DNA from 3 places in the Eubacterium sp. AM05-23 genome. Region 3 is predicted to be linked to each of the others. Evidence: riboswitches for the same ligand, from Rfam matches in the RefSeq annotation. Region 3 holds a riboswitch; each other region holds the start of a gene.
The links. Region 3 has a riboswitch for molybdenum cofactor ahead of DW091_RS01955 (formate/nitrite transporter family protein). Riboswitches for the same ligand answer to the same signal wherever they lie in the genome.
Positions count from the first base shown of each region.

Region 1: linked by a shared signal. The riboswitch ahead of DW091_RS04260 (substrate-binding domain-containing protein) and the one ahead of DW091_RS01955 (formate/nitrite transporter family protein) in region 3 are both predicted to bind molybdenum cofactor.
Region 2: linked by a shared signal. The riboswitch ahead of DW091_RS16760 (ABC transporter substrate-binding protein) and the one ahead of DW091_RS01955 (formate/nitrite transporter family protein) in region 3 are both predicted to bind molybdenum cofactor.

Region 1 covers NZ_QUDF01000003.1:40,336-47,926, reverse strand. The annotation lists gene DW091_RS04275 (PP2C family protein-serine/threonine phosphatase) at 1-131, opposite strand, end outside; gene DW091_RS04270 ([Fe-Fe] hydrogenase large subunit C-terminal domain-containing protein) at 131-1,831, opposite strand; gene DW091_RS04265 ((2Fe-2S) ferredoxin domain-containing protein) at 1,818-2,069, opposite strand; molybdenum cofactor riboswitch at 2,210-2,327, shown strand; gene DW091_RS04260 (substrate-binding domain-containing protein) at 2,417-3,283, shown strand; gene DW091_RS04255 (ABC transporter permease) at 3,362-4,069, shown strand; gene DW091_RS04250 (ABC transporter ATP-binding protein) at 4,053-4,751, shown strand; gene DW091_RS04245 (MFS transporter) at 4,778-6,001, shown strand; partial or broken gene DW091_RS20810 (CHAP domain-containing protein) at 6,245-6,709, shown strand; partial or broken gene DW091_RS20805 (Ig-like domain-containing protein) at 6,752-7,591, shown strand, end outside.
Region 2 covers NZ_QUDF01000014.1:36,929-44,519, forward strand. The annotation lists gene DW091_RS16735 (trimethylamine methyltransferase family protein) at 1-249, opposite strand, end outside; gene DW091_RS16740 (MFS transporter) at 287-1,543, opposite strand; gene DW091_RS16745 (XdhC/CoxI family protein) at 1,818-2,609, opposite strand; gene DW091_RS16750 (ABC transporter ATP-binding protein) at 2,624-3,400, opposite strand; gene DW091_RS16755 (iron ABC transporter permease) at 3,400-4,407, opposite strand; gene DW091_RS16760 (ABC transporter substrate-binding protein) at 4,472-5,512, opposite strand; molybdenum cofactor riboswitch at 5,504-5,639, opposite strand; gene DW091_RS16765 (hypothetical protein) at 5,732-6,646, opposite strand; gene gpmA (2,3-diphosphoglycerate-dependent phosphoglycerate mutase) at 6,887-7,591, shown strand, end outside.
Region 3 covers NZ_QUDF01000001.1:428,575-436,165, reverse strand. The annotation lists gene DW091_RS01965 (class I SAM-dependent methyltransferase) at 1-821, opposite strand, end outside; gene DW091_RS01960 (flavoprotein) at 961-1,497, opposite strand; gene DW091_RS01955 (formate/nitrite transporter family protein) at 1,633-2,415, opposite strand; molybdenum cofactor riboswitch at 2,821-2,944, opposite strand; gene DW091_RS01950 (PadR family transcriptional regulator) at 3,119-3,460, shown strand; gene DW091_RS01945 (hypothetical protein) at 3,457-4,431, shown strand; gene DW091_RS01940 (KUP/HAK/KT family potassium transporter) at 4,620-6,620, shown strand; gene DW091_RS01935 (cyclopropane-fatty-acyl-phospholipid synthase family protein) at 6,673-7,591, opposite strand, start outside.

The DNA of each region.
Region 1 (7,591 bases), on a different contig from region 3:
CCGCTTCCAAGCCCGTCGGCCAGAACAACAATCACACTCTCATCGTTGATGCGGATTTCCACATTATCACCGCACAGCTCCTGATGGTGCTTGTTGATGCTGTCATGGGCAATATCGACAAAAAAAGCCATTATTCCTCTTCCTCTCTTGTTCCTACAACCTTTTGCAGCCGGGTCAGCGTGACCTTGGTCTCGGCAGTGGTCTCACCCAGCAGCTCTGCGATTTCATGGGCGACACGCATCTGCTTGTCGATAACCTTCTGGGCCATGTCCAGGGTTTCCTCCTGCATCTTCTGATATGCCCGCTCCTTTTTGATTTCTCTGGAGATGTCCACAAATATTCCCATATACATCTTCTGTCCTGGTATGTAGGTCAGAATTTCCATAAAATGGATATTGCCGCGGGCGTAAAGTCCCCTTCCGCTGTAATAATTGCCCTCGACATTGTCCAGCTTTTTAAATGGGTTATAATCAAAAACTTCTACAAAATTTTTATGCAGCACATCGGTTTTAGCGGTTTTAAACAGCTTTTCGGCCGCCCCGTTAAAATCGACGATCCTGAAATCCTTGTCCAGTACCGCGATGGCGTTTGGCGTCGACGCGATGATCAAATTGGAAATGGCCTCATTGCGGTTGCGCATAAAGGGCAGGCACATATCCAGCTCCGCCATGCCGCAGTAAACAGCCGCGGCCTTTTCACGGCAGCTGTCATAGCCGCAGGTACCGCAATTCAGCTCATCCTTGGGGGTAAACTTACCTGTCTGCCGCAGGATTTCTTCAATGGCTTCCTCCGGCACACCCGCAAAGAGATTCTTCTTTTCAGATGAAAAGCCGCGACCAAAATCCGGCACCTGTTCAGGCGTTTCCGGGTCTTTCCGGGCGTTATTATTAATGTAATCCGTCACGCGCTCGATCCGCTCATACTTGACCAGAGGGCTGTGGGTATTGCCCGGGCCGTTGATACAGCCCTCGACACAGGCGTTCATCTCAATCCAGTACTGGCCCTCCAGCTTACTGATATCATCCAGAAAATCACGGCAGTTTTTGAGGCCGTCAATTTTTATGACCCGCCGGACGCCCTGCACGCCTGGTATGCTGGTCTTTTCTACACCACCGGCCAGCGGATAAAACCGCGCGACATTACAGCCTGCCGCGTCAAAGCTGCCTGCAGGCATATCGCACACCTCAATGCCTTCTTCCTTAAACCACACATCCAGCTCATCAAAGGTCAGCACCCCGTCAATAATCGGGTTAGCCGAATCAACGGCCTCCATTTTTTTAGAGATGCAGGGCCCCGCAAACACAATTTTGGCATTGGGGTATTTTTCCTTCAGCATCATGCCGTGAGCAGTCATGGGAGAAACCACCTCGCTCAGGTATTCCACCACATCAGGATAGTATTTTTCAATCATCATGTTAACGGTCGGGCAAGAGGTCGTGATCACATGGCGTTTTGTCCCCCAGTAATCCTTGGCATAGTATTTTGAGACCTGCTCTGCCCCAATGGCAGTCTCCTCAATCACTGTGAATCCCAGAGCCCGGAGGCCGCTTAGTACCTGCAGCGGGTCATCTGTATTAAATCCGGCGGGAAATGACGGCGCAAGGCTCAGAACCACGGGTCCCTCCTCCAGCCACTGCTTAATGCTGGCCACATCGCTGGCCACATATTTGGCATTTTGCGGACAAATCCGAAAACAGTTGCCGCAGCCAATGCACAGGTCTTCAACGATCTGGGCCTGGTTATCCATCAGCTTAATGGCCTTTACCGGGCAGTATCGGATACATTTGTAGCAATTCCGGCAGCTTGCTTTCGTGAAATTAATGACACCCATTGTTTCCCTCCATTATCTGATCAAACAGCTGGTCAACGCCCTCTGGCTTAACCGTATAAATATGCTCATCAACCTTAACTGCTACCCCATCGCTGCAGGCGTCCAGGCAGAAAGTCCCCATCAGCTCTACTTCATTCTCGAGTCCCCGTTCAGCCACCAGTTCCTTAAAGCGCTGCACCACCTGGTAGGAACCTTTGACATGGCAGGCGCTGCCAATACAAATATGTATTTCCTTCATTTTTTACTCCTCAATATTGTTCTAATCCCTGTGTTTTTCCAACAGATTAATCCTAGCACGCCTGACAGCCCTTGTCAATTAGTACTGCCGCTTGAATTTTCCGCCATTTTCTGTTAAAATAGTCATATCGAAATCGTTTTACAGATTTATCTATCCGAATTTTTTATCCTAAAGTCAAACCATGGATTCAAAATCGATAGAGTGCGGCGGGAAACGGCTGTGCTTTCCATTGTGAGAAGGATAGATGATAAACGTGCGCACTGCGTTTATTTCCTCCTCACAGATTACAATGGTATAGAAGATTATTCTTTTATATATTTAATTTTCATTATCAAGGAGGAAGAGAAATGAAAAAGAAATTGACGCTGGTCTTAGCAGCACTGCTGACTCTGACCATGGTTATCGGCCTGGCAGGATGCAGCAGCAATACTGCTAAAACCGAAAAGCTGGAGCCAGGCTCCAACGGTGAAATTATTATGGCCACCACCACCAGCACACAGGACAGCGGTCTGCTGGATGTGCTTCTGCCCAAGTTTGAAGAAGAAACCGGCATTGCCGTAAAGGTTGTGGCAGTTGGCACCGGTAAAGCCATTGAGATGGGCAAAAACGGTGAAGCGGATATTCTTCTGGTTCACGCCAAATCACAGGAAGAACAGTTTGTGAAAGACGGTTACGGCCTTGAACGTTTTGACGTTATGTACAATGACTTCATCGTTCTGGGCAGCAAGGATGACCCGGCCAAACTGAAGGAAGTCGCTCCAAACGATGCGGTAAAAGCTTTCCAGACCATTGCTGAAACCCAGTCTGAATTTGTATCCAGAGGCGACAAATCCGGTACGCACACCAAAGAACTGGGCCTGTGGGAAAAGGCAGGCGTTACCCCGGCAGGACAGCCCTGGTACATCGAATCCGGTTCCGGCATGGGCGACACCCTGAAAATGGCCAATGAAAAATTAGCCTACACCCTGTCTGACCGCGCTACCTGGTTAAACATGAAAGATAATCTGGATCTTGAGGTTGTTGTCGAAAAGGACGATAACCTGTATAACCAGTATGGCGTTATCGTCGTCAATCCTGACAAGGTCAGCGCTGAGCTGAACACTGACGGCGCAAAAAAATTCCAGGAATGGATTTTAAGCGACGCCGTACAGCAGGAAATCTCAAACTACAAGATTAACGGCGAAGCGACCTTTGTGCCAAACGCCAGCAAATAAGCATTAACTGAATCCAGAATTTATCAGCGTCCGTTCTTCGGGCGCTGATTTTGAATTGACAGACTGACGAGGTTTCTTATGGATTATATTATCAACGGCTTCATTGAGGCTTTCCATCTGCTGATTTCCGGAGATCCGGAAATCTACCAGATTGTCGGGCTTTCTTTATACGTATCCTTCTCCTCCACCATTTATTCCACAGTTCTCGGCGTGCCCCTGGGCATCCTGCTTGGCATCAAGGAATTCAGGGGAAAGCGGATCGTATCCCGGCTGCTTTACACCTTTATGTCTTTTCCGCCGGTCATCATCGGCCTGTTCACCTCACTGGTGCTGGCCCGATCCGGTCCGTTGGGGCATCTAAAGCTTATGTACACACCCACTGCCATGATCATCGCCCAGGTGATCCTCGTCACCCCGATTATCATGGGCATTGTGTTTAACGACACTACCGTCAACGGCCAGGTTGTGGTGACCATGGGAAAAACCCTTGGGGCCGGCGGCGGGGATATTCTCTTCCTGCTGATCCGGGAGCTTAAGGCCAGCATCATGATCGCCCTGGTCACCGGCTTTGGACGGGCTGTATCTGAGGTTGGCGCTGTGATGATCGTGGGGGGCAACATTAAAAACTACACGCGGGTCATGACCACCTTCATTGCCATGAACAATAACATGGGCGAATACGCGGTTTCCATCGCCATGGGTATTATTCTGCTGGTCATCTCCTTTGTGACCAATTCGATCCTTTACAAATATATGGTAGGAGACCCTTATGCAAATCGCGATTGAAAAACTCACGAAAATTTATCATGGAAAAACAGTCTTGTCACTGGACAGCCTGTGCCTTGAATCCGGAAAAATCCACGGAATTTTAGGCCCAAACGGATCAGGGAAAACCACCCTGATGAAATCTGTTGCCGGGCTTCTCACGCCCACCAGCGGCGCCATCACCTATAATGGCCGCACTGGTGATGAAGCCGTGCTGAAAAAGCTGACCTATGCCAGCCATACACCCTATCTTTTTGCCATGTCTGTCTATGACAATATCGCCTATCCCCTAAAAATACGCAAATATGCCAAAGCATCGGCAGCCCCCATCGTTGAGGGACTGCTGCGGGAATTTAAAATCGAAGAGCTTGCAAAACAAAATGCGAAAAAGCTTTCCGGCGGCGAATCACAGAAAACAGCTCTGGCCAGGGCCTTATCCTTTTCACCGGATACACTGCTCTTAGACGAGCCCACCGCCAACATCGACCCTCAAAGCCTGAAAATTATTGAGGCTGCGCTGATCAAAAGAAACCGTGAGGCCGGGCTGACTGTTATCATCATTACCCATAACCCAAGCCAGGCTTACCGTATCTGTGACACTCTGAGCTTTATCGATTCCGGCAGCCTCCTCTTTCACGGCAGTGTTGAAGATTTTAAAGCATCGGATAATCCGGTCATTCAGGATTTCATCACCTTAAATTAAAGGGCAGAAGCCCAAAGGAGGAAGTAATGAACCAACAAACCTGTACCCGTGACAAAGCTTGGAAAAAACGGATCATCCTCTTTTTAACCAGCCAGACCATTTCCCTGCTCGGATCCTCCCTTACTCAGTATGCCATTATCTGGTACGTCACCCTGACCACCACCTCAGGGATCATGCTGACCATTTCCACACTCGTCACCTTTATTCCACAGGTACTGATTTCCCTCTTTGCCGGTGTGTGGGCAGACCGCTATAACCGGAAAAACCTGATTATCTGCGCCGATGCTCTGGTTGCCCTGTCCACACTGGGTCTGGCTTTCAGTTTTTTCATGGGTTACCGGGAGCTGTGGATTATTTTTTTGGTATCGGCTGTCCGCTCAGTGGGCACTGGAATCCAGACCCCCACTGTCAATGCGCTCATTCCGCAGATTACACCCAAAAGTATGCTTATGCGTGTCACTGGCTTTAATGGGAGCCTCCAGAACATGACCATGATTGTGGCGCCAGCAGTCAGCGGCGCCCTTTTGGCCACTGTGTCTGTCGAGTCAACCTTCTTCATTGACGTTGTCACTGCCATCATTGGCATTTCACTGCTTTCCTTTTTGAAAATTCTACCTCACGAACGAGCCCAGTCTGCCAAGAACACAGGCACCATATCCGATTTAAAAACCGGTATTCTCTATGCTTACCGGCATCCCTTTATCAAAGTACTGCTGATTTTTTATGCGTTGCTCATGTTCTTAGTCACTCCTACCGCTTTTTTGACGCCTCTCCTCATTGCCAGAACCTTTGGCGAGGAGGTATGGTATCTGACAGCCAACGAAATCATTTACAGTGTCGGGGCCATGATCGGCGGGCTCATCATTGCTGCCTGGGGTGGTTTTAAAAGCCGTGTAACCACCATCATGGTTTTCAGCACCCTGTGCGGTGTCTTCTGCATTGGGCTGGGCTTCTCACCAGTTTTTCTTGTCTTTTTAGGCTTTATGCTCTTTGTGGGCCTAACTGTTCCCTTTATCACCGCGCCCATCACTGTCCTGCTTCAGGAACGGGTGGAAGAAGCCATGCAGGGCCGTGTTTTCAGCCTTGTCCAGATTATGGCAGCCACAGCATTTCCGATTGGCATGACCGTTTTTGGCCCTTTAGCCGATATGATCGATGTGCGGCTGATCATTATTGCCACTGGTATTCTGACCGCCCTATGCGGCTTTGTCGTTTATCACAATAAAATCCTCCGTTCCCAGGAATATTAGGCATTCAACTTTTGAAATTAACTTTTGTTTTAATCAACGCCTCTTATTGAAAACTTAAAAAGCAATGACTATATTTTTTGTTTGCAATTCTGTTACAATTGGATTTTCTCCTTTAAGAATTCGTTACATTTTAAGGAAATATGGTATGAAATACGGTATAATATTTTCTACAAACAGTTAACTGATCTTCATCATTTTACAGTATTATGTTTAACAAAATCATTTTAGAAGGAGAATCACAGCATGAAGAAGTTTATTCACAAATTTGTTCCTTCGCTTTTATGCGTCTGCCTATTGTTTGCCTATTCGCTGCAGTTTGCACCGACCGTAAAGGCTGCGGAATTCTCACCAAGGACTGAAAAACCGGACTACTATTCTTATCCTTACAGCCGGTCCAGTGGAAATCCGTTTGAGTTAAATCCTTTAACAGGAGGTAACTGTACCTACTACGCCTGGGGCCGTGCCTACGAAATTCTGGGTTATCCGCTTCCAAATAACCAGGTAAACAGCAATCCAAATGGATGGGGCAGTTTCCGAAGCAACGCAAAATATTTCTGGTCTGATAATAAAGAGCTTTATGACGAAGGACGCGGTGGTTTTGCCTACGGGTCAGAGCCTGCTGTAGGTGCCATTGCGGTGTGGGACGGCTCATTAACCAATGGCTGGTGCGGTCATGTCGCTGTTGTCGAGGAAGTCAACGGCAATGAGGTTGTCACCTCCAACTCTGGCTGGAGCTATCGTGATTTTTATATGGACTATGACAATGCCAACAGCATGGGCGGCAATTTCTTGGGTTATATTTACCTGTTAGACAATGCAGATCCTCAGCCGACTCCAGAACCAACTCCTGAACCCACACCTCAGCCAACTGCAGTGCCAACTCCTGAACCTACACCTCAGCCAACTCCTGAACCAACCGTTCAGCCAACTCCCGAACCAACTGCTCAGCCAACTCCTGAGCCAACCGTTCAGCCGACTCCAGAACCAACTGCTCAGCCATCTCCAGAACCGACTGCTCAGCCAACTCCTGAGCCAACTGTCCAGCCGACTCCTGAACCCACGCCTCAGCCTGAAAAAGTCGAGACAACCGCGGATGTGGACGGAACTCAGGTAAAGGTCTCCGCAGACAGTAAGGTTCTGCCAGATGCCGAGTTAAAGGTTTCATCTGTCAGCGATGAAGTTAAAAATAAAGCGGATCAGGCTGTGAAGAACAAACTGGATCCAGAAGCCGAGATTCTGGAAATTCTCGATATTAAAGCCGTTGATAAAACCACAAATGAAGAAAAACAGCCAGAAGGCGGAACTGTTTCCGTTGAACTTGATCTGAATGAAAAATACAAGGACAATGGCGATATCAAAATCGTTCATTTTGATGACAGTAAGGATGAAATAAATGTCGTTGACAATGCTGTAGCAGACAAAGACAGCAAAACCGTATCCTTTGAAGCACCGCATTTCAGCTACTACGCAGCTGTCAAAACCCCGGTAGCAGCAACTGATGTCAAGCTGTCCAATGACTATCTGAAAATTCAGCCGGATGCCACCACCACTTTAAAAGCAACTGTCAAGCCTGCAAATGCCACCAATGCC
Region 2 (7,591 bases), on a different contig from region 3:
GGTGGAGAAACCAGCGCGGCCATGGAGTTCAAAGCTCTTTGGTACGGTTTGCAGTGCATTATTAATTATATCCTCATCGAGATAGACGATTGAGTTCTCGACACGTGCACCGTGTTTTTTAAAGACATCCAGCACTTCTTCGTGCTTGAATTCTACACCGACTTCCTTTAAGACGCGAAGGGTACTCTCGTGGATTTTTTCGACATCATCCAAACTCAGAAACAAGTCATAAGCGTTTTTGCGTAACATTTTTCTACCTCACTTTTATTGTAATTTTAATTGAAAACTAAAGGGCCTGCTGTGTGTTCTTTTTCTGGATCATCCGTCTTAAGATAATGCTGATCAAAAGGCCGACGGTCACAATACCGAGAACGAGCATAAAGATATAGCTGTAGCCTTCTTCGCCGTATTTATCCAGCATATTGCCGCCGATCAGATAGAAGAAAGCATCGGGTGAAAAGGCAACGGCCGAGACAATACCGACGATGGTGCCGTAATATTTGTTCGGGATTCTGGCTTCTGTGATGGGGGTATACCAGCAGGGGACAGACAGGTTATAGATCGCTGCAACCATGAGCAGCAGAATAACCGCGATGATGGCAAAGGAAGGGCTGCCTGGCAGCAGCAGCGTAATGCCGATAACGATGATGCCTAGGATGAAGTCCACTGTCATGACCTTGGTGGCAGATTTCATCTTATCAATGAAAATACCTGAGATGGGATTCATGATAATACGCACGCCATAAGATCTGAAAATGGCGATAAAGTTCATCATGACCACCGGAATGGCAAAGGCATCGGTCAGATAGGGTGTGAAATAAGAGGCGCTGCATTTAAAGGTGTAGGAGCAGCAGCCCATTAAGGCGATCAGCCAGACCTCGGGCATTTTCACGACATCGCCCAGATATTTCAGCTGGAATTTTTCATCCTGATCCTCCTCGGTCAGGTAAGTATCCCGCTTTTCGTTGTAGAAGAACAAAAGGACAATCCCAGGCAGGATATTAAAGAAGGCGTACAGGTAAAGCATGTAACGGAAGGCTTCGACATCGCCGGCCCCAGAGAGGCCTGCGTAAATACCTGAGGCAATGAAGCCAAGAGTCATTCCTAAAAGGCCATTAAAGGCAAACATAAAACCATACATTTTCCCCTGCTCGTGTTCCTCGCCGATGGTATGGGTGAATTTTACAAAAGCGCCGTAGAAAGTGCAGACAACAGTGATGGCAAAACCCATCTGAATAGCCAGCATGATAGGATAGCTGGGAAGCGTGGCCATCAGCAGGATCAGGGCGCCGGTTCCAAAGCTTGAGATAAGCAGCAATGGTTTGAGTGGAAAACGGTCGGATAGAATACCGGCGATGATGTACATAAAGACTGCAATAATACCAAAAACCGTGATCAGCATTCCAAGCTGGCCATCTGTATAGCCGAGGGCCCCCTGCATGGCTTTGTAATAGTAAGTTGAAAACCAGGGCATGACGTTTTGGGAAGAGTAGAGCATTCCCATAAAGAACATGAGAATATAACGTTTTTTCTTAAGGTCCATTGTTTCTTTTCCTTTCTAAAAATGTTTCAGATCTCTGATGCCAATATGTTAATGCAAGATGCGTGCCATAAAACGAAATAAATATAAAATTACGAAAATATAGTGTATTAAAAGAGTTTTAAAAGGGGTTTGGAAAATAAAAAAGAAGAAATTACAAAAAATAATTAAAAGTGAGTCTAAAATGAATCGGGCTTTCACAAAAACAACTCAAAGATTCTGAACAAAAAATAAAAAACCGGAGAACCTGTCTCCGGTAAAATTATAAACATATCAATTAGAGATCCTTTAAATGCGCGCCACTTCGTTTATATTTAACCGCCAGCATTTCAGCGACAATGGAAATGGCGATCTCCTCAGGGGTTTCACCGCCAATATCCATGCCAATGGGCGCATAAACTGCTTCCAGCTGCTCATGGGTAAAACCCTCTGAACGCAGCTTTTCATAAACCGCTGCGATTTTTTTTCGGCTGCCGATCATTCCAAGATAGGCGGCCTTTTTGGTCAGAGCTGCCGCCAACGCTTCTTTGTCAAAACGATGGCCATAAGTAGTAATGACGATAAAGGCTCCAGCGGGAATCGTCAGTGCCATAATCCCTTTGTAGAAGTCCTCAACAGGCACATAGGTATCTGCCAGCAGGATGGCGTCTCCAATCTGGTCCTCTGCGCGGGTATCGACCAAAGTGATATCAAAGCCAGCCAGATGGGCGGCTTTCATAAGGGCAGTTCCAACGTGGCCAGCGCCGCAGAGCAGCAGACGCGGTCTTGGGTTTTCAACCTCAATAAATACAGAGAAGTCGCCGCCACAGACCATACCGTTTTCGCTGTTCAGGACATAATCCTTAACGGCGTTTTCGCCATAGCGGATACATGCTTGAGCGTCCTGTATGGCCAAAAGCTCCGAGCTGCCGCCGCCAATGGTGCCAATGCTGTTGCCATCCGCGGTTACCAGCATTTTGCCGCTTTTTCTGGGGACAGCGCCGTTGGCCCGGATGATGGTGATGACTGCGTAGGGACGCCCGGCTTCCTCCAGCTTAAGCTGTTCTTCCAGTAATTTTTTTGGATTCATGGTAAACCTCCATTTTATAGTTTTGGTGCAAAGCAGACCCGGCGGCCAACAGAAGGAATTTCCTCAAGCCGGAGGTCGATGCCGTAAAGATGATTAAGAAAGGGCTCCGTCAATACCTCCTTACATTTGCCAAAGGTAAAGGTGCCGTCCCGTTCCAGGACAGCCAGCTGATCACCCAGAAGCAGCGCATGGTCGGGATTGTGTGTGGTCAGCGCAATGCCATAGCCCTGAGAAGCCATGGTGCGGATTGTCTTAAGAACCTGAATCTGGTTGCCATAGTCCAGATGGGCGGTGGGTTCATCCATCAGGATAAAAGCCGGCCTTTGAGCCAGAGCTCGCGCAATGCTGACCTGCTGCCGTTCGCCGCCGCTGATTTCGTTGTAGGGCTTATCTCTGAGTGCCGCGATCCCCATGGACTCCAGCGCAGCCATGGCAGCGTCAAAATGAATCTGCTTTGGCCGTTCAAAGGTGCCAATGTGCGGGGCGCAGCCTGTCACCACATAATCTAAAACAGAATAGGAAAAGGCAGGGACAATGATCTGTGGCACATAGCCGATTATTCTGGCAACCTCCCGGTGGGAGAGCGTCTCCATGTTCTTTCCGTCAATCAGGATATTACCCTCCCTGGGCTTAAAAAGGCCTGCAATACAGTTGAGCAGCGTTGTTTTCCCCGCTCCGTTTGGTCCCAGAATGGATATTACCCGCCCAGCGTTAAGGGTAAAGTCAATACTTTTTAGCAGAGGAGCGGCTTCATCATAGGAGAAGGACAACTTTTCAATTTGTATCTTCATCAGCTTACCTTTGCTTTCTGCCGGTATAAAAGCCAGGCAAAGAAGGGCGCGCCGATGAGTCCTGTCAAAACCGAAAGCGGAATTTCCAGAGAGGTGGCGGTCCGGGCGATGGTATCAATGAGAAGAAGAAAAATACCACCCATCAGCATGGTTACCGGGAGAGATTTAATATGGTCGGAGCCGGCCAGCATCCTTGCGAGATGGGGCATGATCAGCCCAATCCAGGCAATGGTTCCGCTGATACAGACCGCACTGGCTGTCAGCAGGCTGGCGATCAGGATGATGATCCATCGGATTTTTTTAACGTTAACCCCAAGGCTCTGGGCTTCAATATCGCCAAAGGAAAGGATGTTGATCCGAAAGGAGAGGCTCAGCAAGATAAACGCGCCAACAGCGAACACAGGCAGCACAGAAAGAATTTCATGAACCTTTATGGAGGCCAGACTGCCCATTTGCCAGAAAACAATGGCGGCGAGATCCGTATCATTTTCAGAAGTGAATTTCATAAGTCCAAGAATTGAGTCCATAAAGCCGCTGGTGATAATACCGGCAAGCACCAGAACAAGGTTGCTCTGGTTGCGCAGGAGCTTTGGAAAGGTCATGGTCATAAGCATGGCGATGATGCCGAAGGCAAAAGCAGACAGCTGACGCGCAAGCATACCGCCGCCCAGCAGGATTGAAAAAGCCGCGCCTACACAGGCGCCCTTGGAGACACCGAGCAAGTCCGGCGATACCAGTGGGTTTTTAAAAATGCCCTGATAGACCGCGCCGCAGAGTGAAAGCACCGCACCAATGCTGACTGCGGCAATGACACGGGGCAGCCGAATGACAAAAAAGACGTTTTCCATGGCCAGATTCCCCGGCTCGCCTGTCATTTTAGTCTGGATGGCATAAAGCATATCCTGAGGGTTAACTGTATAACGCCCAACGCAGCAGGCGATAACCATGAGCGAGAGCAATATGGTGCTCAGTACAATAATGAGATGTCGATGTTTTGTGTTCTTCATAGCAGATAAAATGAAAGGGCCGGCAGGCAATTGCACAGCCCGCCAGCCCGGAAGACTTCAATGCTTATTGAAGCCCAAGCTGTTCCTTGGTAAAGGTTTTGCCGTAGACCATCTGATAGAAGGCATCGACATCCTTCATAAAATCATCTGAGCTGTAAAGATCACCGTGAAGATTATTAGCTGCCCAGCAGACTCCCAGTACAGAGGAGGCGGTGGGGTAGTCCCACGGCTCCAGAGAGGATGGAAAGACATAAACGGCTTTATCCTGTACGGCTTTAATGCTGCTCCAGGCTGGGTCGTTCAGAAGATCGTCGGCCTTGTATTTAGCATAGGAGGGTATCCAGATAATATCGGGATTCCAGCCGACAATCTGTTCAATGCTCACATCGGCGAACTCCCCTTTTTTATCGACCCCGCTGACTGCGTTAGTACCGCCAGCCTTTTCGATAATATAGGTCTGAATCATGGCGTCGGGCGCAACGGTGAGAGGGCTGGAACCGCCTAAAAATAAAATGGACGGTTTTTCAGAGGCTGAACCCACCTTTTTGCTGACATCGGCGATTTTATCGTCGATAAAGGAAGTGATTTCTTCCGCGCGTTTGTCCTCACCCAGAGCCTTTCCGATAATTTTCAGAGAGTTGGTGACTGTGTCAAAGCTTTCATCATTGGGGAGAGCAACAACTGCCGGGACGTTGACTTCGGCGAACTGGTCGGCTTGATTGGCGAAACGTTCAGGCAGAATAGCGAGGTCTGCGCCCAACTCCATAACTGTTTCCATATTGATATCCTTGGCCTTACCGATTTGCGGCAGGTCGTCATATCCGTCGATTACTTCCTCGTACAGGCCACGGGCCATATCTTTATTTCCAAATCCGACAATGTATTTGCCACCGCCGCCAATGACAACCGCAGTATTTAAGGATGGATTGTGTGTTCCCACCACCTTCGTCGCTGGTGCAGGAAGCGTCACCTCGCGTCCGATGGCGTCTGTGACTTTAATCTCGCCGGATGCTTTGTCTGACGAGTCCTCCTGCTTTGGGCTGCAGGCAGTCATACTTAAAATTAAAGTAAGGACCAGAATCATGCACAGTAGTTTTTTTCTCATTTTTTTACTCCTTTTCAAATACAGAAGGTAAAGCCGTTTCCAACAGTACCCTATCGTGGCAAAACCATGAACAAATTATTTTGGGCAATCCGTTTTTAGGTTAAGTCCATCAGAGCTTGTTATATAAATTCATTATAGCACGGTTTGATAACGTTTTAAAGAAGAAAAATAAAACTCCCCGCTCCCTGTGACAGAAGCGGGGTTGCAGATGGATGATTTTTATTGAGGATTCACAAGCTCATCCAGCAGCTTAGGGAGCTTCGCTTCAATTTCCTCGTCTTTAAACTGACAGGTGCCGACAGCCTTATGGCCGCCACCGCCATATTTCAGCATTAAACTGCCAACGTCAATGTTGGAAGTCCGGTTTAAGACCGAATAACCAACAGCCACAGAACAGCCCAGACCACCTTTGCCGCTGACAATCCAGGCAGAAATATTCTGCTTTGGATACATACTGTAAATAAGAAAACGGTTCCCCGTATAAATAGGGTCGACGCCGCGCAGATCAGAGATGATGACATCGCCGTCGGTTCGGGTATATTTGTTTACCATTTCCTTAAACTTGGCGGTTTGCTCAAAATAAACTTCGATACGCTCCTGAACGTCGGAAAGGTTTAGAATCTCATCAGTGGACATGGTACGGCAGGCATCAATAAGTTTTTCCATCAGCTGGTAGTTGGAGATGGTAAAATTACGCCAGCGTCCAAGCCCGGTTCTGGGGTCCATCAGAAAACCGATCAATATCCAGCCTTCCGGGTTTTGAATTTCATCAATAGTCAAATTGCCAGAGTCCACCTTGTCGACGGCGGCCAGCATTTCATTGAAATGTGAAAAGCGTTCCTCACCGCCATAGTATTCGTAAATGATTCTCGCACAGGATGGCGTGATACGGCTTTCACCTTTATATTTGCCTTCAAGCTGATTGCGCTCAAACTCACTGGAATGATGGTCAAACCAAAGGCCGCAGCCCTCCACAAAAGGGACATTTGCCAGACAGTCATCTTCGTTGACCTCTACCAGGCCATCCTGCAAGTCTTTAGGATGGGCAAATTTCCAGTGGTCAATGATTCCGGCTTCCTTGAGCAGCGCGCCACAGACAAGGCCGTCGAAATCAGAACGGGTAATTAATCTCATAATATTAGCTCTCCCTCTCAGATATTATTATCATCAAACAGGTGTTTTATTGCCTGTATGTCAATTATAGTTGATAACAGCAGGGACTTCAACTTGATTCTAAAGTAAAATTTAGATAAAGATGAGAATGAATCTTAGTTGTAAAAAATAATTGGGTATAAAAAAGAATCATTTTTGAAAAATATGCAATTTCCAGAGATTTTTGGGTATAAAATTTTAAAAGAACTGGAGATGATAAAGATGAAGCTTGTACTTTTAAGACATGGTGAAAGTGAATGGAACCGCCTGAACCTGTTTACAGGATGGACGGACGTAATTTTATCGAATAAAGGTATTAAAGAAGCCGCAGACGCTGGCAATATGCTAAAAGGAAAGGACTACGATTTTGATATCTGTTACACCTCTTTTTTAAAACGAGCGGTGGATACCTTAAACGTGGTTTTGGATACCATGGACCGGGCCTGGCTGCCAGTCATAAAGGACTGGAAGCTTAACGAACGCCATTATGGCGCCTTGCAAGGGCTGAATAAGGCCGAGACAGCAGAGAAATACGGAGAGGAACAGGTCAAAATCTGGCGCCGATCCTTTGACGTCCGTCCACCGGCTCTGGAAGCGGATGACCCCAGAAATCCACAGCTGCAGGAGCAGTATCGAAATGTGGAAAAAAGCGAGCTGCCTTTGGCAGAAAGCCTGAAGGATACGATCACTCGCGTTATTCCTTATTATGAAAATGTGATAAAAAAGGATATGCTTGAGGGCAAACGCGTTCTGCTGGTAGCCCACGGAAACTCGATCCGCGCGTTGGTTAAATATTTTGAAAACCTGTCGGAGGATGAGATCATGGGTGTCAATATTCCAACCGGTATTCCTTTGATTTATGAATTCGACGATGACTTTAATATGACTGACCATTACTACCTGGGAGACCAATCCATTATTGAAAAA
Region 3 (7,591 bases):
TTCCACCACATGACGTAGGTCTCGGTCTCTCGCCGGAAGGATACACCGCCTCCCGGTAAATCCGTAAGCCACTTATCCACGTTTTTTCTGAAAATTTCTTCCCGGTCCTCCGGTACCGGATGCAGGATTCTCAGATCATTATATGCCTCTTCCCGGCTTTCATAATCGCAGTGGAAGCCATCTGTCACAACTTTAACATTTGGGTTTACACCCATATCATAAAGCAGATTGAAATTCACATTATATCCAAGAAGACGGTTCATTGGAGGCATGGGCTTCAATGTATCGTCCACGCCATAAAACAAAGCGTCATGCACTTCCTTCAAACTGGGGCTTTTGGTCCAGCAGAGAATAAAGACATACTTGTTTGCCAATGCGTTCAGCTTTATAAGATCGACAAGGGCTGTCGTCCGTGACGCAATGACAATATCGTGCTTTTCGACATTCTCGCCAGGCTTCACATCATCCCAATTCAAAAGCCTGGTGGTCAGATTTGACACTCCGGCAGCGTCGGCGTTTTCCCTGCACTTTTCAAGCATTTGCTGCGCCACATCCAGGCTGGTAACACTTTTAGCCATACTGGCGACCGGCACTGAGAGCCTCCCAGGTCCGCATCCTATGTCTAATACCGTGTCTTTCTCTGTAATAATCATAGCATCCAGCTGATTCTGAGTGTACTCTCTTTCCAGCTGCGCCATTTTATTATACATTTGGGCAACCGCACCCCACATTTTAGCAGGGTCAGTATCCATAGGGCCTGCCTTGGCTGCCGGGCGGTTCAATTCTGAAATTGCCGCCCAGTTTACTAAACCATTCATCATTTCACCACATTTCACTGTTTTTTTCGATCTTTATTAAGTCTTCTTTGAAAACAATTACCTTTTAATTCTATCGCCTTTTTTTCAAATTGTCCATACAGTTTCCACTAAAGACAATTTTTTACCCTACTTTTTCAATTTTTTAAACTTCTGTCATTTTCTCCAACGCCTTAATGATCGTTTTGAAAATCTGGTCGTTAGACGGCATACGGTTGGGTGCTCTGTCTCCCTCACTCTCAACAAAAATACATCCATCTTCTTTTAAAGTCCGAATATTACGCTGTACACTGGGCTTGCCGTACATCATCGGATTGATATTATTGGCAAACACAATAGGGGCTGTGGTGGATAAAATAGTCGTAGTCAGTAAATTGTCAGCGATGCCGTTGGCCGCTTTGCCAATGGTATTGGCTGAAGCCGGAGCAATCAACAGTAAATCAGACTGGTCTGAGGTTTTGTGGTCAGGGTCCCATACCTTTGGCTCTTCAAACTGGTCGATTTCAACCGGATTCCCTGAGGCGCGCCGCAGCGGAAGCGGCGTAATAAAATTAAGGGCATTCGGGGTCAGGATAACCTTTACCTCTGCTTTTTCATTTCGCAGCATCCGGATAAGCCCGGGAATCTGGTCAACCGGGGTGCATGCCGTAATCCCAATGGTTATGTTTTTTCCAATCAACATTTTTCTTTTCTCCTGTAAACATTTAAATTTTCTCATTTATTATAGCACAAATAAAACCGAAGACGTAAGACGTTCTCAATTTTATATAAAAGCACCCTTTCTGATGCGAAAAAGTGCTTTTTTTATTATTCTCATTTACTCTTTATTTTTACGAAGGTATGCATAATTGTAAACACAAGGGACGATTATGGCGCCACCGATAATATTGCCGAGGGTAACAGGCAGCAGATTGTCAATAAACATCTGACCCCAGCTGACATCTGCCCCCAGGAAAATTCCAAGCGGAATATAAGTCATATTGGCAACGCTGTGTTCAAAACCCGCAAAAACGAAAAGCATAATCGGAAACCAGATCGCAAAAATTTTACCAATCATATCCTTTGACCCGGCCTGCATCCAGCACGCTAAAACAACTAACATATTACATAGAATCCCGCGGATAAGCGCTGCTGAAAAAGGCATCCCAACCTTTGCCTGTGCAACAGCCATCGCTTTGTCCAGCACTGCGTCTGCATAAAGGCCGCTTTTTGCCAAAACAAAAGCTAAAAGGATCGAGCCGATCAGATTGCCGATATAAACTACGACCCAGTTTGTCAGCATACCCTTGACGGTAATTTTTTTATCCATCAGAGCCAGTGTCATCAGGTTGTTGCCCGTAAACAGCTCCGCACCGCATAATATAACCATCATCAAGCCTGCCGGGAAAACCGAAGCGCCGATAAACTTAGCGATCATGGCCTCGCCCAGTGCGCCTTTGCCAATGCCTGTGGCCAGCAAAAAGCCATGGGCGCCAAAACCAATAAAAATACCCGCAAAAATGCCGAGAACCAGCATCTTACCGATGGAGAGGGAGGCTTTTTTCACACCATTCCCAACCCATACTTCTCCAATCTCTGCCGGAGAAAGAAAACCATTCATTTCACACACCTCCTGAATGCTTATTGTAAAATTATAACATAACTTAAAACTTTAATAAAATATAATTTTTTACCCTTATTGACCATTTTTTTATATTAAAGAGACTTAAAAATAGCAACAAATTACTCTTATGTTACTTTTTGGAATTTTTTGCAAGTTAAATATCAAATAAACTTATATTTAAAAACACAAAAAGCAGAACCGCATGGTCCTGCTCCATTCAGCAAAGGGTTCAAAGGGTCGCCGAGGATGCGACGGCCCTTTGACTTGGTAGATTATATAGCTTAGTGCCTTTTGTTTTCAATGACAAAAAGCAACAGGAGCTCATAAAATAATAACTGCTTCTTAGAAAGCCACTAAAAAAGGGCATACTTCTCCCGTGTTGAAATATGCCCCTGAAAAATTTTCAGGAATCATCTGCATTCTTCTCAAACACGGAAAGCATATCCGTTTCCAGATATACTCAGCGGTCCCCAGCCATGGGTGCTTCACTTCCTTTAGGCCTTCGGACTCGAATGCGGTTATTCTTTTGTTTATTTCTTCCAGATAAACTGAAAACAATGTTACGTTTATTATAAATCATTTTCAGTATGAAGTCCAGCATTTTCTTACAGACCTTTACAAACAAAATACTGTGTGCTATTGACATACTGTGTATAACACACTATAATGTAATCAACAACAATTTAAGGAGGGCTGCCACTTGGATAAGGATAATGTTTTATCAGGCATGGTATCAGAGCTGCGCCGAGGAACACTGGTGCTCTGTGTATTAAGCCAGCTAAAATCCCCTATGTACGGCTATAGTCTCGTAAATACACTCAACGAAAAAGGTATTTCGGCAGAGGCAAATACACTCTACCCGCTGCTCAGACGCCTCGAAAACCAGGGTCTTCTGGAAAGCTCCTGGCAGACAGACGGCCCAAAGCCGCGAAAGTACTATCAAGCCACTGAATTCGGCAATAAAATCTGCCAGCAGTTAAAACAACATTGGGACAAAACAGTCAACAGCATAAACCAAATTTTTGAGGAGGAAGCAAAATGAAAAACGAACTGATCGACCGCTATGTCTACGCGGTTACAAGACGACTGCCTGCCAGACTGCGAAACGATATTGACAAGGAACTGCACTCGCTCATTGAAGATATGCTGGAGGCACGCTGCGATGGCCTGATGCCAGAAGAACGCGATGTCAGAGTCGTTCTCACAGAGCTGGGAACCCCGTCAGAGCTGGCCGCAAAATATATGCCTGAGGGCCGTGACCACCTTATCGGCCCCGCCTATTACAGCAACTACAAAATGGTTACCGGCATCGTTCTAGCTTCTGTGGCCTTTGGACTTATACTTTCAGGATTCATCTCCTTTTTTACAGACACCCAGCAAGCTTTGTACATTACACTTTTCTCATGGATTGGTACATTGATCACTGGCCTCATCGCTGCTTTTGGCGCGGTCACCTTTATTTTCGCGGTCTTTGAACGAAAAAACGTCGCCCTTAATTTTGGCGGCGAGCTTGATACCCTGCCGCCAGTTCCTGAAAAGAAATCCGTCATCCCAAAGGGTGAACCCATTGCCGGCATTGTCTTTTCTGTGATCTTCTGTGTGATCTTTCTGGCTGCCCCCCAGATTATCTGCGCAAAATTCGGTGCGGATCAGCCCTTTATCCCTGTATTTAACGTAGACCTCATTCACCAGCTGTGGTATATCTTTGTTGCTCTCACCATCCTCGGTATTGCGAGGGAGAGCTTTAAGCTCTACGAAGGCCGGTACACTAAGAGGCTGGCAGTCGTCACCGTTGTTACTGATATTCTGAGCGCAGCTCTGACCTTAGTCCTTTTATCCAGCCAACAGATTTTAAACAATGCTTTTATCGCTGAGGCTTCCCTCAGCTTGTCAAACGAGATCGTCACAGGCCTTTTAACCTATTTTAACCTGTTCTTTATGGCAGTCATTCTTTTTTGTCTCCTCCTTGATATGGGTGTCACCCTGTTCAAAGGCTTCTGGTATGACCGTTAAAGGAATGCAACAGGCCCGGCAGATGCTGCCGGGTCTGTTTTCTTTATCGCTTTTCATAAATTTCTTGTTAAAAATATATAAATTTTCCGATAAAAGGGTATAAGTATTCGAAACATTCGCGTCTGCCCTTTTCGGGCAGCTCGAAGGCTATCTTTTTAATACACCAAGAGGAAAAGTAGAGGATTAAAATGAAACATTTAAAAAAATCGACAGAAATTCCTGTTAGTCTGGGCGCCGCCATCGTCGCCCTTGGCGTCGTCTACGGTGATATTGGCACCTCGCCGATGTATGTTATGAAATCGATCATTGCCGGTAACGGCGGGATGAACACCATTGATGATAATCTGATCCTGGGAGCGCTGTCCCTGGTGATCTGGACCGTCACGCTTCTTACCACAGTCAAGTATGTCCTTATCGCGCTCAAAGCCGACAATCACGGTGAGGGCGGTATTTTTTCGCTGTACAGCCTGATCAAAAAATACAAGGCCTGGCTCATTGTCCCTGCCATGGTGGGTGGCGCTGCGCTTTTGGCCGACGGTATTCTCACCCCGGCTGTCACAGTTACAACCGCCATTGAGGGGCTGCGGAGCCTGCCTCTGGTCTACCGTTTTCTGGGCGATGAGCAGGGCCGCATTGTCATGATTACCCTTGCCATCATAGCACTCCTGTTTTTTGTCCAGCGGGCCGGTACCAAATCCATTGGTAAATCCTTCGGCCCGGTCATGTCTGTCTGGTTCCTTTTTTTGGCCGTTTCAGGCATCGCCAACATGGCTGGCAACTGGGAAATTCTGAGAGCTTTTAATCCTCTCAGAGGCGCCGCCATTTTGTTCAGTCCAAACAACCAGGCCGGCGTCATGATTCTCGGCAGTGTGTTTCTGGCTACCACCGGGGCAGAGGCCCTCTATTCAGACATCGGCCATGTGGGTAAGGGAAATGTCTATGCCAGCTGGCCCTTTGTCAAGGTCTGCCTGATCCTGAACTATCTGGGCCAGGGCGCCTGGCTCATGGCAAACAAGGGGAATACCGCGTTAGGCACTTTGCCTGACCTCAATCCCTTTTTCCAGATGCTTCCAGACAACATCCGTATTTTTGGCGTGCTCCTGAGCACTCTGGCGGCGGTTATCGCATCTCAGGCCTTGATCACCGGTACCTTCACACTGGTATCTGAAGCCATCAGCCTTGATCTTATGCCGCATATGCGCATCACCTATCCCTCCGAAACCAAGGGACAGCTCTATATTCCTCTGGTCAACCTGATCATGTGGCTGGCCTGCAGCGGCGTCATTCTTTATTTCCGCTCAAGCGCACGGCTCGAATCTGCTTACGGGCTGGCCATTACCCTGACCATGCTCATGACCACGCTCCTGCTCTTCATGTATCTGCGCTGCATGAAGGGCCTGAAAATCCTTCCTTTTATCTTTCTGGTCTTTTTTGGCGGCCTGGAGGGAATCTTTTTTCTCTCAAGCCTTTCAAAATTTGGAAGCGGCGGCTATGTGGCACTGCTCATTGCGACCATTCTTTTTGCAATCATGGCAGTCTGGCACCGCGGTACAGACATCGAGCGCTCTCAGGCTCTAAAGCTGCATATCTCAGACTACACCAGCATGTTTGGAGATGTCCACAAAGACAAAGGGCTCATCCCTGTATCGGATAACCTGGTCTACCTCATGAATGAAACTGAGGGGGATACCATTGACCGTGACATTTTGTATTCTATCTTTGACAAAAAGACAAAGCGGGCCAGAGCTTACTGGTTTGTCAGCGTCAGTGTGACTGATGAGCCCTATACCCGCGAGTATACGGTCGACAGCTTTGGAACAGATTATCTTTTCAGGGTAAAACTGTACCTCGGCTTTAAGGTAGACCAGCGTATCAATGTCTATCTGCGCCAGATTGTCGGCGATCTGATCACCAGCCATGAGCTGCCGCCACAGCAGCGCCGGTACTCCATCGGCGACAACAGCACTGTAGGGGATTTTCGGTTCTGCATTCTGCGTAAAATGCTGGTGCCTGAAAGCGACATTCATCCCTCGGACTGGGCAGCTGTTTCCCTAAAATATATGATCCGCCGTGTCGCCGGTTCGCCGGTACAATGGTATGGTCTTGAAAATGCCTCGGTGATTGTGGAGTACGTGCCGCTCTTTATCAAAATGAAAGAGTCCAATCCTTTAAAACGTGTAGAAGAATAAGACCGCTTCAGACAAAAAAGAGAACCGCGATTTGCCGGTTCTCTTTTTATTTTTAATACCATCTTGTCATCGGCAGGTCGTTATTCACACCCTTGGTCATCAGAATCTGGCTCAGATCAATGATACCGTTGTGGAAGGTGGCCGCGCAGGAGCAGAGGTATAAATCCCACATGCGGATAAATTCATCGTCGAACATTTCGCGCACCTCATCCAGATGCTCTCTAAAGCCCTTGTCCCAGCAGAGCAGGGTCTTGGTATAGTGCCGTCTGAGGCTTTCCACATCAATGACGTAAAAGCGGTGCGAAGCCGCCAGGCTGATCATTTCTCTGAGCGAGGGGATCATGCCGCCCGGAAAGATATACTTCTTAATCCACGGGTCGCCCGGATGTTCCTCCAGAGCACTGATATAGTGCAGCAGAAAGAGCCCTTTGGGGTTTAACACCTTGTCTGCGCAGGACAGGAAAAGATCGTAGTTTTCTCTTCCCACATGCTCGACCATGCCCACGCTGACAATCCGGTCAAAGGTTTTTCCGTATTTGGGCAGATCACGATAATCCATGAGCTCTGCTGTCAACTGGCCTTCCAGGCCTTCTTCTGCAATGCGCTCGCTGAATTTCTTGTGCTGCTCCCGGCTGAGAGTAATGCCCACACCGTTGATTCCATATTTTTTGGCTGCCTCGATAAGGAGGAATCCCCAGCCGCACCCAATATCCAGAAGGCTCATTCCCTCCTTCAGGTACAGCTTTTCCAGAATATAATCGACCTTATTGACTTGAGCGTCATAGAGAGTGTCGTCTGGATTTTTAAAATAACCGCAGGAATAGCTCAGCGTATCATCCAGCCAAAGCTTGTAAAAATCATTGCCGATATCGTAGTGGGAGGATACCTCGTCCTTTTGATTCTTCTTGGAATTCGAGGTGAAGATCAGCTTTTTTAAAGCTGATTTATCCAGAGAAAATTTGCCCATCTGG